2 regions of the Caldimonas hydrothermalis genome follow, and region 1 is predicted to be linked to the other one. Evidence: predicted binding sites of a transcription regulator. Region 1 holds the regulator's gene; the other holds the start of a gene.
What was found. Region 1 encodes sigma-54, which starts transcription at its own class of promoters, with help from an activator protein. Its sites were predicted from a motif close to TGGCANGNAANCTGCTTT; they were not measured.
Positions count from the first base shown of each region.

Region 1 (4,305 bases):
AGGTGGCCGCGGCCACCACGGCCACGCTGGCCATCCAGCGCTTCGGGGCGCAGGCTCTGCTCTTCACCGGCGTGGCCGGCGGCCTGGGCGAGGGCGTGCGCGTGGGTGACCTGGTAGTGGCCACCGAGCTGTTGCAGCACGACATGGACGCCTCGCCGATCTTTCCGCGGCATGAGCTGCCCTTGTACGGCCTGTCGCGCCTGCGCACCGATGCGGCGATGAGCCAGCGCCTGCTTCAGGCGGCGCGTTCGGTGGCCGCCGAGGCCGCCAGGGTGCTCGGCGCCGACACCCTGGCGGCCTTCGGCATCGGCACGCCCGCCGTGCACAGCGGGCTGATCCTCAGCGGCGACCGTTTCGTGTCCACCAGCGCCGAAAGCGCGGCCCTGCGCCGCGAGCTGCCCGATGCCCTGGCGGTGGAAATGGAAGGCGCGGCCGTCGCCCAGGTCTGTCACGACCACGGCCTGCCCCTGGCCGTGCTGCGCACCATCTCGGACCGGGCCGACGATCAGGCCCATGTGGACTTCACCGCCTTCGTCCAGGATGTGGCGCGCCGCTACTCGGTGGCGCTCGTCGAGCGTTATCTGGCCGCGGGGGGCTGAGCCTCACCGCGCATCGATCCGCTGACCAGGTCGAAGCGGAACAGGCGGCATTCGATGGGGCCGTTCCACATCGGGATGCGGCGGGCCTCCTTCAGGCGCATGCGGCTGGGCAGTTTCATCTCGGGGCTGAGCACCCAGGCCGTCCAGCCGCCGAAATGGCGCTTCCAGTGGGCCGCCAGACGCGGATAGAAATCGTCGGCCAGGCCGGTCTGCTCGGCGCTGCGCGCCACGCTGCCGCGCGCCTCGATGCGCTCGCCATAGGGCGGGTTGAGCATCAGTGTGCGCGCCAGGCCCTCACTCAGGCGCGGGGCCGGCCGCTCCAGCGCGTCGCCACCATGGAATTCGATCGCATCGGCCACGCCGGCACGCTGTGCATTGCGGCGCGCGAAATCGACCATGCGAAACGACACGTCGCTGGCGAACACCGGCACGGCCGGTGGGTGGATGCGTGAGCGCGCGGCCTGCCTCAAGGCCTGCCATTGGGCCCGCGCCGGCGGCCCGGCAAAGGGCGCCAGGTGTTCGAAGGCAAAGCGTCGCTTCAGGCCCGGCGCGATGCCGCAGGCGATCTGGGCGGCCTCGATCGCGATGGTGCCCGAGCCGCAACACGGATCGAGCAGAGCCCCGCCGGCCTGAGGCGTGCCGCGCCAGCCCGCGGCGGCCAGCATCGCGGCGGCCAGGGTCTCCTTCAGCGGGGCATCGCCCTTGTCCTCGCGCCAGCCGCGCTTGAACAGCGGCTCGCCCGAGGTGTCGATGTAGACAGTGGCGTCCTGTTCGGTGAGGTGCAGCATCACCCGCACGTCGGGGTGGCGCGTGTCCACGCTGGGCCGCTGGCCGGCGGCCTCGCGCATCGCATCGCACAGCGCGTCCTTGATGCGCAGCCCGGCAAAGTTGAGGCTGCGCAGCGGCGAACGCTGGGCGGTCACGTCCACCTTGAAGGTCTGTGCCGGGCTCATCCAGTCGGGCCAGCGCACCTGGCGGGCCAGGGCATAGAGGTCGTCTTCCTGGCGATAGGGGCCGCGCGCGAGCTGCACCAGCACGCGCTGGGCCAGGCGGCTTTCCAGGTTGAGCACCATCACCGCGCGCGCGTCGCCGCTCAGGGCGATGCCGCCGCGCTCGATCGTGCCGTGGGTGTCGGGCCCGAGCAGGCTCATCGCCTCCTCGGCCAGCCAGGCCTCCACGCCACCGGCACACGGAAGGAAAAGCTGCAGTCTCATGAGGTCACAGGGCCTTGCGCAGGTTGGCCGGCGCGATCTTCAGGGCCTCGCGGTACTTGGCCACGGTGCGGCGCGCCACCTGGATGCCCTGTTCCTCGAGCATCTGGCTGAGCTGGCTATCCGACAGGGGCCGGGCCGGGTCCTCCGAGGCGATGAGCTGCTTGATCAGCGCGCGCACCGCGGTGCTGGAGGCATTGCCCCCGGCCTCGGTGTTCAGCGAGGAGCCGAAGAAGTACTTCAGCTCGAAGGTGCCGAAGGGCGTGGCCATGTACTTGGCCGTGGTCACGCGCGAGATGGTCGATTCGTGCAGACCCAGCTCGTCGGCGATCTCGCGCAGCACCAAGGGCTTCATCGCGATCTCGCCATGGGTGAAAAAGTTCTTCTGCCGCTCGACGATGGCCTGCGAGACGCGCAAGATGGTGTCGAAGCGCTGCTGGATGTTCTTCATGAACCAGCGTGCCTCCTGCAGCCTGGCGCCCAGGGCCTGGCTGGACTCGCTGCCGCGCTGCTGCCGGATGGCCTGGGCATAGAGATCGTTGATGCGCAGGCGCGGCATCACGTCGGGGTTGAGCACCACCTTCCAGCCGCGGCCGGCCTTCTGCACGATCACGTCGGGCACGATGATGTGGGCCTCGGCCCGCGCAAAGGGCCGACCCGGCTTGGGCTCGCAGGCCACGATCAGGGCTTGGGCCTGCTTGATCAGCTCCTCGTCGGCGCCGGTGGCGGCCATCAGCTTCTTCACGTCGCGCCGTGCCAGCGCCTCGAGGTGGCCCTGGCAGATCATCAGCGCGATGATCTGGGCCTCGCTGCGCGGCAGGGCGCGCAACTGCAGACACAGGCACTCGGACAGGTCGCGCGCGCCCACGCCAGTGGGCTGCAGACTGTGCAGCCACTTCAGCGCGCAGCGCAGCCGCTCGAGCAGTTCTTCGCGCGAGGCCTCGTCCTCGCCGGCCAGGTGGGCGGCGATGTCCTCCAGCGCATCGGCCAGGTAGCCGTCTTCGTCGAGCGACTCGATCAGCACCTGCACCGCGGCGGCATCTTCGGGCGACAGGCGCATGCCCAGCAACTGCTGGCGCAAATGATCTTGCAGGCTGATGCCGGGGCTGGCCCGCTCGATGGGGTCGAGCTCGTCGTCGCTGCCGCTGCGGCTGGCCGGCGTCTCGCCGATGCCGTCGAAGTCGTCGCGCTCGGTGCCGTTCTCCCAGTCATCGCGCTCGGTGGCGCCGACCTCCAGCGTATCGACCCCGCCGGCCTCGGCCGCCTCGAAGCCGTCGCCAGCCTCGGCGTCGGCCTGGGCTTCGCGCTCGCGGGTCGCCGGCGCCTCGGGCAGCAAGGACGGGCCCGGCACCGGCTCGCCGCTGTCGTCCTCGGGTTCGAGGAAGGGGTTTTGTTCCAGCATCTGCTCGACTTCCTGATGAAGCTCGAGCGTGGACAGTTGCAGCAACCGGATGGATTGCTGCAACTGCGGCGTCAGCGCCAGGTGCTGGGACAGCCGGACCTGCAGGGAGGGCTTCATCGCATCGTCCCTGACCTACATGCGGAAGTGCTCGCCGAGATAGACCTTTCGCACGTCGGCGTTCTCGACGATCTCGGAGGGCGTGCCCTGGGCCAGCACCCGCCCCTCGCTGATGATGTAGGCGTGGTCGCAGATGCCCAGGGTCTCGCGCACGTTGTGGTCGGTGATGAGCACCCCGATGCCGCGCGCCTTGAGGAAGCCGATGATGCGCTGGATCTCGATCACCGCGATCGGATCGACCCCGGCGAAGGGCTCGTCCAGCAGGATGAAGCGCGGCTGCGTGGCCAGCGCCCGCGCGATCTCCACGCGGCGGCGCTCGCCGCCCGACAGCGACGGGGCCGGCGCATGGCGCAGCTTCTCGATCGACAGCTCGGCCAGCAGCTCGTCGAGCTGGTGCGCGATCACCGTCTCGTCCAGTGGCCGGCCCTGCGCGTCACGCTGCAACTCCAGCACCGCGCGGATGTTCTCCTCGACCGAAAGCTTGCGGAAGATCGAGGCCTCCTGCGGCAGGTAGCTCAGGCCCAGGCGTGAACGCTCATGGATGGGCCGGCGCTCGACGCGCCGGCCATCGATGCGGATCTCGCCGGCGTCCACCGGCACCAGGCCCACGATCATGTAGAAGCTGGTGGTCTTGCCTGCCCCGTTGGGGCCCAGCAGGCCCACGACCTCGCCGCTTCTGACCGACAGGTGCACGTCCTTGACCACCTGACGCGCGCCGTAGCGCTTTTGCAGGCCCGAGACCTCCAGACGGCTGCCCTCCCCGGGCGGCACAGGCGTGCGCAAGGGTGTCAACGCGCGTCTCCACGCCCTGCGCCGGACGACGACGGGGTCAGCACCCCGCGCACCCGGCCGTCTGCACTGCCCTCGGCGCCGCCTTGCACGCTGAAGGTCTCGGCCCTGTTGTCATAGGTGATGGTCTGGCCGCTGATCTCGTCGGCCAGCTCCGGGCCGCGCAGGCGCCGGATCACGGCCTGGC
Region 1 covers NZ_JBWQXA010000011.1:87,825-92,129, forward strand. The annotation lists gene AC1ECW_RS13655 (5'-methylthioadenosine/adenosylhomocysteine nucleosidase) at 1-599, shown strand, start outside; gene AC1ECW_RS13660 (THUMP domain-containing class I SAM-dependent RNA methyltransferase) at 578-1,813, opposite strand; gene AC1ECW_RS13665 (RNA polymerase factor sigma-54) at 1,818-3,329, opposite strand; gene lptB (LPS export ABC transporter ATP-binding protein) at 3,345-4,112, opposite strand; gene lptA (lipopolysaccharide transport periplasmic protein LptA) at 4,118-4,305, opposite strand, start outside.

Region 2 (4,305 bases), on a different contig from region 1:
CGCAAGAAAAAGGGCCTCCCGCAGGAGGCCCTGGATGGCTGGCGCCCTGGGCGCGAGCAGTCGCTTACTTGCTGTAGGCCGTCTCGCCGTGCGAGGCGATGTCCAGGCCCTCGCGCTCCTCCTCTTCGGGCACGCGCAGGCCGATGACAAGATCGACGATCTTGTAGGCAATGATCGCCACCACGCCCGACCAGACGATGGTCAGCAGCACGCCTTTGGCCTGGATCCACACCTGCGAGGCGATCGAGAAGTCCTCGGCGCCGGTGCCGCCCAGGCCGGGGGCGGTAAACACGCCGGTCAGCAAGGCCCCCACGATGCCGCCCACGCCATGCACGCCGAACACGTCCAGCGCGTCGTCGGCGCCCAGCATGCGCTTGAGGCCGTTCACGCCCCACAGGCACACGAAGCCGGAGATCAGGCCCAGGACGATGGCGCCCATCGGGCCCACCAGACCGGCGGCCGGGGTGATGGCCACCAGCCCCGACACCGCGCCCGAGGCGGCGCCCAGCATCGACGCCTTGCCCTTGGCCAAGCCTTCACCGATGCACCAGGCCAGGGTGGCCGCACCGGTGGCCACGATGGTGTTGATGAAGGCCAGCGAGGCGTTGGCATTGGCTTCCAGCGCGGAACCGGCGTTGAAGCCGAACCAGCCCACCCACAGCAGCGAGGCGCCCACCATGGTCAGCGTCAGCGAATGCGGGGGCATGGCCTCCTTGCCAAAGCCGATGCGCTTGCCCACCATGTAAGCGCCCACCAGCGCGGCCACACCGGCGTTGATGTGCACCACGGTGCCGCCGGCGAAGTCCAGCGCGCCGTCCTTGAACAGCAGACCCTCCGAGTACCACACCATGTGGGCGATGGGCAGGTAGCTGAAGGTGAACCACAGCACCGTGAACAGCAGCACCGCCGAGAACTTGATGCGCTCGGCAAAGGCCCCGACGATCAGCGCGCAGGTGATGGCGGCAAACGTGCTCTGGAAGGCAATGAACACGTACTCGGGCAGCTTGGCATCGGGAGAGAAGGTGTCGGCCAAGGACTCCTGCGTCACTCCCATCAGGAAGACCTTGTCCAGCGTGCCGATGAACGCGCCGCCACCGCCGAAGGCCAGGCTGTAGCCGTAGATCACCCACAGCACCGTGACCAGCGAAAAGATCGCGAAGACCTGCATCAGCACCGACAGCATGTTCTTGGCGCGCACCAGGCCGCCGTAGAACAGCGCCAGGCCGGGGATGGTCATCAGGATGACCAGCATGGTCGCCGTCAGCATCCAGGCCACGTCGCCCTTGTTCACGGTGGGCGTCGGGGCGGCTTCGGCGGGGGCCGGCGCCGGTGCGGCGGGGGCGGCGGCCGGCGCGGCCGCTTCGGTGACCGCAGGCGCCGAGGCGGCGGCGTCCTGCGCGAGGGCGACGTCCACGACCCCGAGGGCCGACAGACCGAACGCCAGGATGGCAAGCAGTTTCTTCATGGGTTGTCTCTCTGGGTCGGAAGGGTCACAGGGCGTCCTTGCCCGTCTCGCCGGTGCGGATGCGCACCACCTGCTCGAGGGCGGACACGAAGATCTTCCCGTCACCGATCTTGCCGGTGCGGGCCGCGCCTTCGATGGCCTCGATGACGCGGTCGACGATGGCATCGTCCACCGCCGCCTCGATCTTCACCTTGGGCAGGAAGTCGACGACGTACTCCGCCCCGCGGTACAGCTCGGTGTGACCCTTCTGGCGGCCGAAGCCTTTGACCTCGGTCACCGTGATGCCTTGCACCCCGATGGCGCTGAGGGCTTCACGCACTTCGTCCAGCTTGAAGGGCTTGACGATGGCAGTCACCATCTTCATGGCTTGCTCCTTTTGAAAGTGGAATGGACGGTGCCCGCTCCCGACCGGGCACCCGCGGTTCACATGGCCTTGGTCAACGTGAGGATGAAACGGGCCTTGTTGATGTCGCCGTAGAAGTTCTTCTTGTTGGCGCCCACCACGTGGCCGCCCAGCGAGAAGCCCGAGCCCAGGTCGTAGGTGGCGCCCAGCTTGTAGTCGTAGTAGTCGGGCGGCGCGGCATCGCTGGCCCACAGCGTGTAGCCCAGCGCGGCGTTGAGCGTGAGCTTGTCGATCACCGGCACATTGGCCGACAGCGCGAAGTAGCCGGTGTTGCGGCTGTCGGGCACGGCGAAGTACTCGTCGGAGACGGTGTGCGAGTACTTGAACGCGAACGCGCCGTAGCTCAGGCCGCCGTAGATCTCGGTGGTGTTGGCATCGGACAGGCCGGGGTAGACGTACTGCAGCACCCCCACGTCATAGCCCAGGCCGGCCACCTCCCCCTTGTAGCCGCCGTAGACATCCATCTCGATGCCGTTGGCAAAGCTGATGCTCGAGTTCCAGTTGCCGACATAAAAGCCGCCCAGGCTGTAATCGAAGCCGCCCTGGACGGCCGGCTTGTTGTCGGTCTGGTCCTGGCCGCGGAACTTGTAGTTGGTGGTCAGGCTGAAGTTGGTGGCCACGCCCTCGGCCATCGCCGGAGCGGCGAGCACGGAGGAGGCCAGGGCGAGCGCGAGCAGGGTTTTGCGGGACATGGACGTGACTCCTGGTGGGATGAAGAACGGGTTCCGAGCGCAGGTCAGCAGGAAGCGTGCCACCGCAAGGCCGGGCCGGGCCGCCCCATGACAGCGCATCGCGCTCCCCTATCGCCCGGACGGCGCACGCCTGCGGTGCAACCCAGGTCGATGCACCAGACCTGTGCGCATCCCCATGCCCATGGGGGCCCGGGCCGGGAGCCGTCGCGGGCGCGAACGGCACAATGCGGGCTGGAGCGCCCCGGGCGCGTCCTTCAGAAGAATGATGTTCAGGAGGATCTCCTTCCATGTCACTGGCCGTGATCCACAGCCGGGCGCTGGCTGCCTTGCAGGCGCCGCCCGTCACCGTCGAGGTGCACCTGGCCAACGGCCTGCCCAGCTTCACGCTGGTGGGTCTGGCCGACACCGAAGTCAAGGAAGCCCGTGAGCGCGTGCGCGCCGCGCTGCTCAACAGCGGGCTGGATTTCCCCCACAACAAGCGCATCACCGTCAACTTGGCGCCGGCCGACCTGCCCAAGGAATCCGGCCGCTTCGATCTGCCCATTGCGCTGGGCATCCTGGCCGCGCAGGGCCAGATCCCCGCCGCGGCCCTGGACGGCTATGAATTCGCCGGTGAGCTGTCGCTGGCCGGCGATCTGCGGGCCGTGCGCGGCGCCCTGGCGATGAGCCTGGCGCTGCGCCGCCAGGGGAGCGCGCGCGCGATGGTGCTGCCGCTGGACAGCGCCCGCGAGGCCTCGCTGGTCGAAGGCACCACCGTCTACGGTGCACGGCACCTGCTGGACGTGGTGCAGTCGCTGCAGCCGCCCACCGCGGACGGTCCGGCCCCACCCGGCTGGGTGCGGGTGTGCGAACGGCCACAGGCCGAGGCCGCCGCCGGCCCCGACCTGCGCGAGGTCAAGGGTCAGGCCGGTCCGAAACGGGCGCTGGAAATCGCTGCGGCCGGTGGCCACAGCGTGCTGATGGTGGGCCCGCCGGGCACCGGCAAGTCCATGCTCGCCCAGCGCTTGCCCGGCCTGCTGCCGCCGCTGGACACCGAGGCGGCGCTGGAATCGGCCGCGGTGCTCAGCCTGGTGGGCGCCTTCGATCCCTCGCGCTGGCGCCAGCGCGTGCTGCGCACACCTCATCACAGCGCCTCGCCAGTGGCCCTGGCCGGCGGCGGCTCGCCACCGCGGCCGGGGGAGATTTCACTGGCCCATCAGGGCGTGCTCTTCCTCGACGAGTTGCCCGAGTTCCCGCGCGCGGCGCTGGAAGTCCTGCGCGAACCGCTGGAGACCGGCCAGATCACCATCTCGCGCGCGGCCCGGCAGGCCGAGTTCCCGGCACGCTTCCAGCTCGTCGCCGCGATGAACCCCTGCCCCTGCGGCTACCTGGGCTCGCGCCTGCGGCCCTGCCGCTGCAGCCCCGAGGCCGTGGCGCGTTACCAGGGCCGGCTCAGCGGGCCGCTGCTGGATCGCATCGACATCCAGGTGGAAGTGGCCAGCGTGCCGCACGAGGAGCTGCTGCGCCTGCCCGAGGGCGAGCCCAGCGCCGCGGTGGCCGAGCGCGTGGCCCGGGCCCGGCAACGCCAGATGGCCCGCCAGGGCTGCGCGAACGCCCAGCTCCAGGGGGCGCAGATCGATGCGCACTGCCGGCTCGACGACGGCGCCCAGCACTTCCTGCAAGCCGCCGCCGCCCGGCTGGGCTGGTCGGCCCGCAGCCTGCACCGGGTGCTCAAGCTCGCCCGCAGCATCGCCGACCTGGCCGGC
Region 2 covers NZ_JBWQXA010000001.1:232,260-236,564, forward strand. The annotation lists gene AC1ECW_RS01165 (ammonium transporter) at 65-1,465, opposite strand; gene AC1ECW_RS01170 (P-II family nitrogen regulator) at 1,491-1,829, opposite strand; gene AC1ECW_RS01175 (TorF family putative porin) at 1,889-2,560, opposite strand; gene AC1ECW_RS01180 (YifB family Mg chelatase-like AAA ATPase) at 2,848-4,305, shown strand, end outside.
Region 2: the regulator sigma-54 is predicted to act here: its motif matches at 2,605-2,622, upstream of AC1ECW_RS01175 (TorF family putative porin).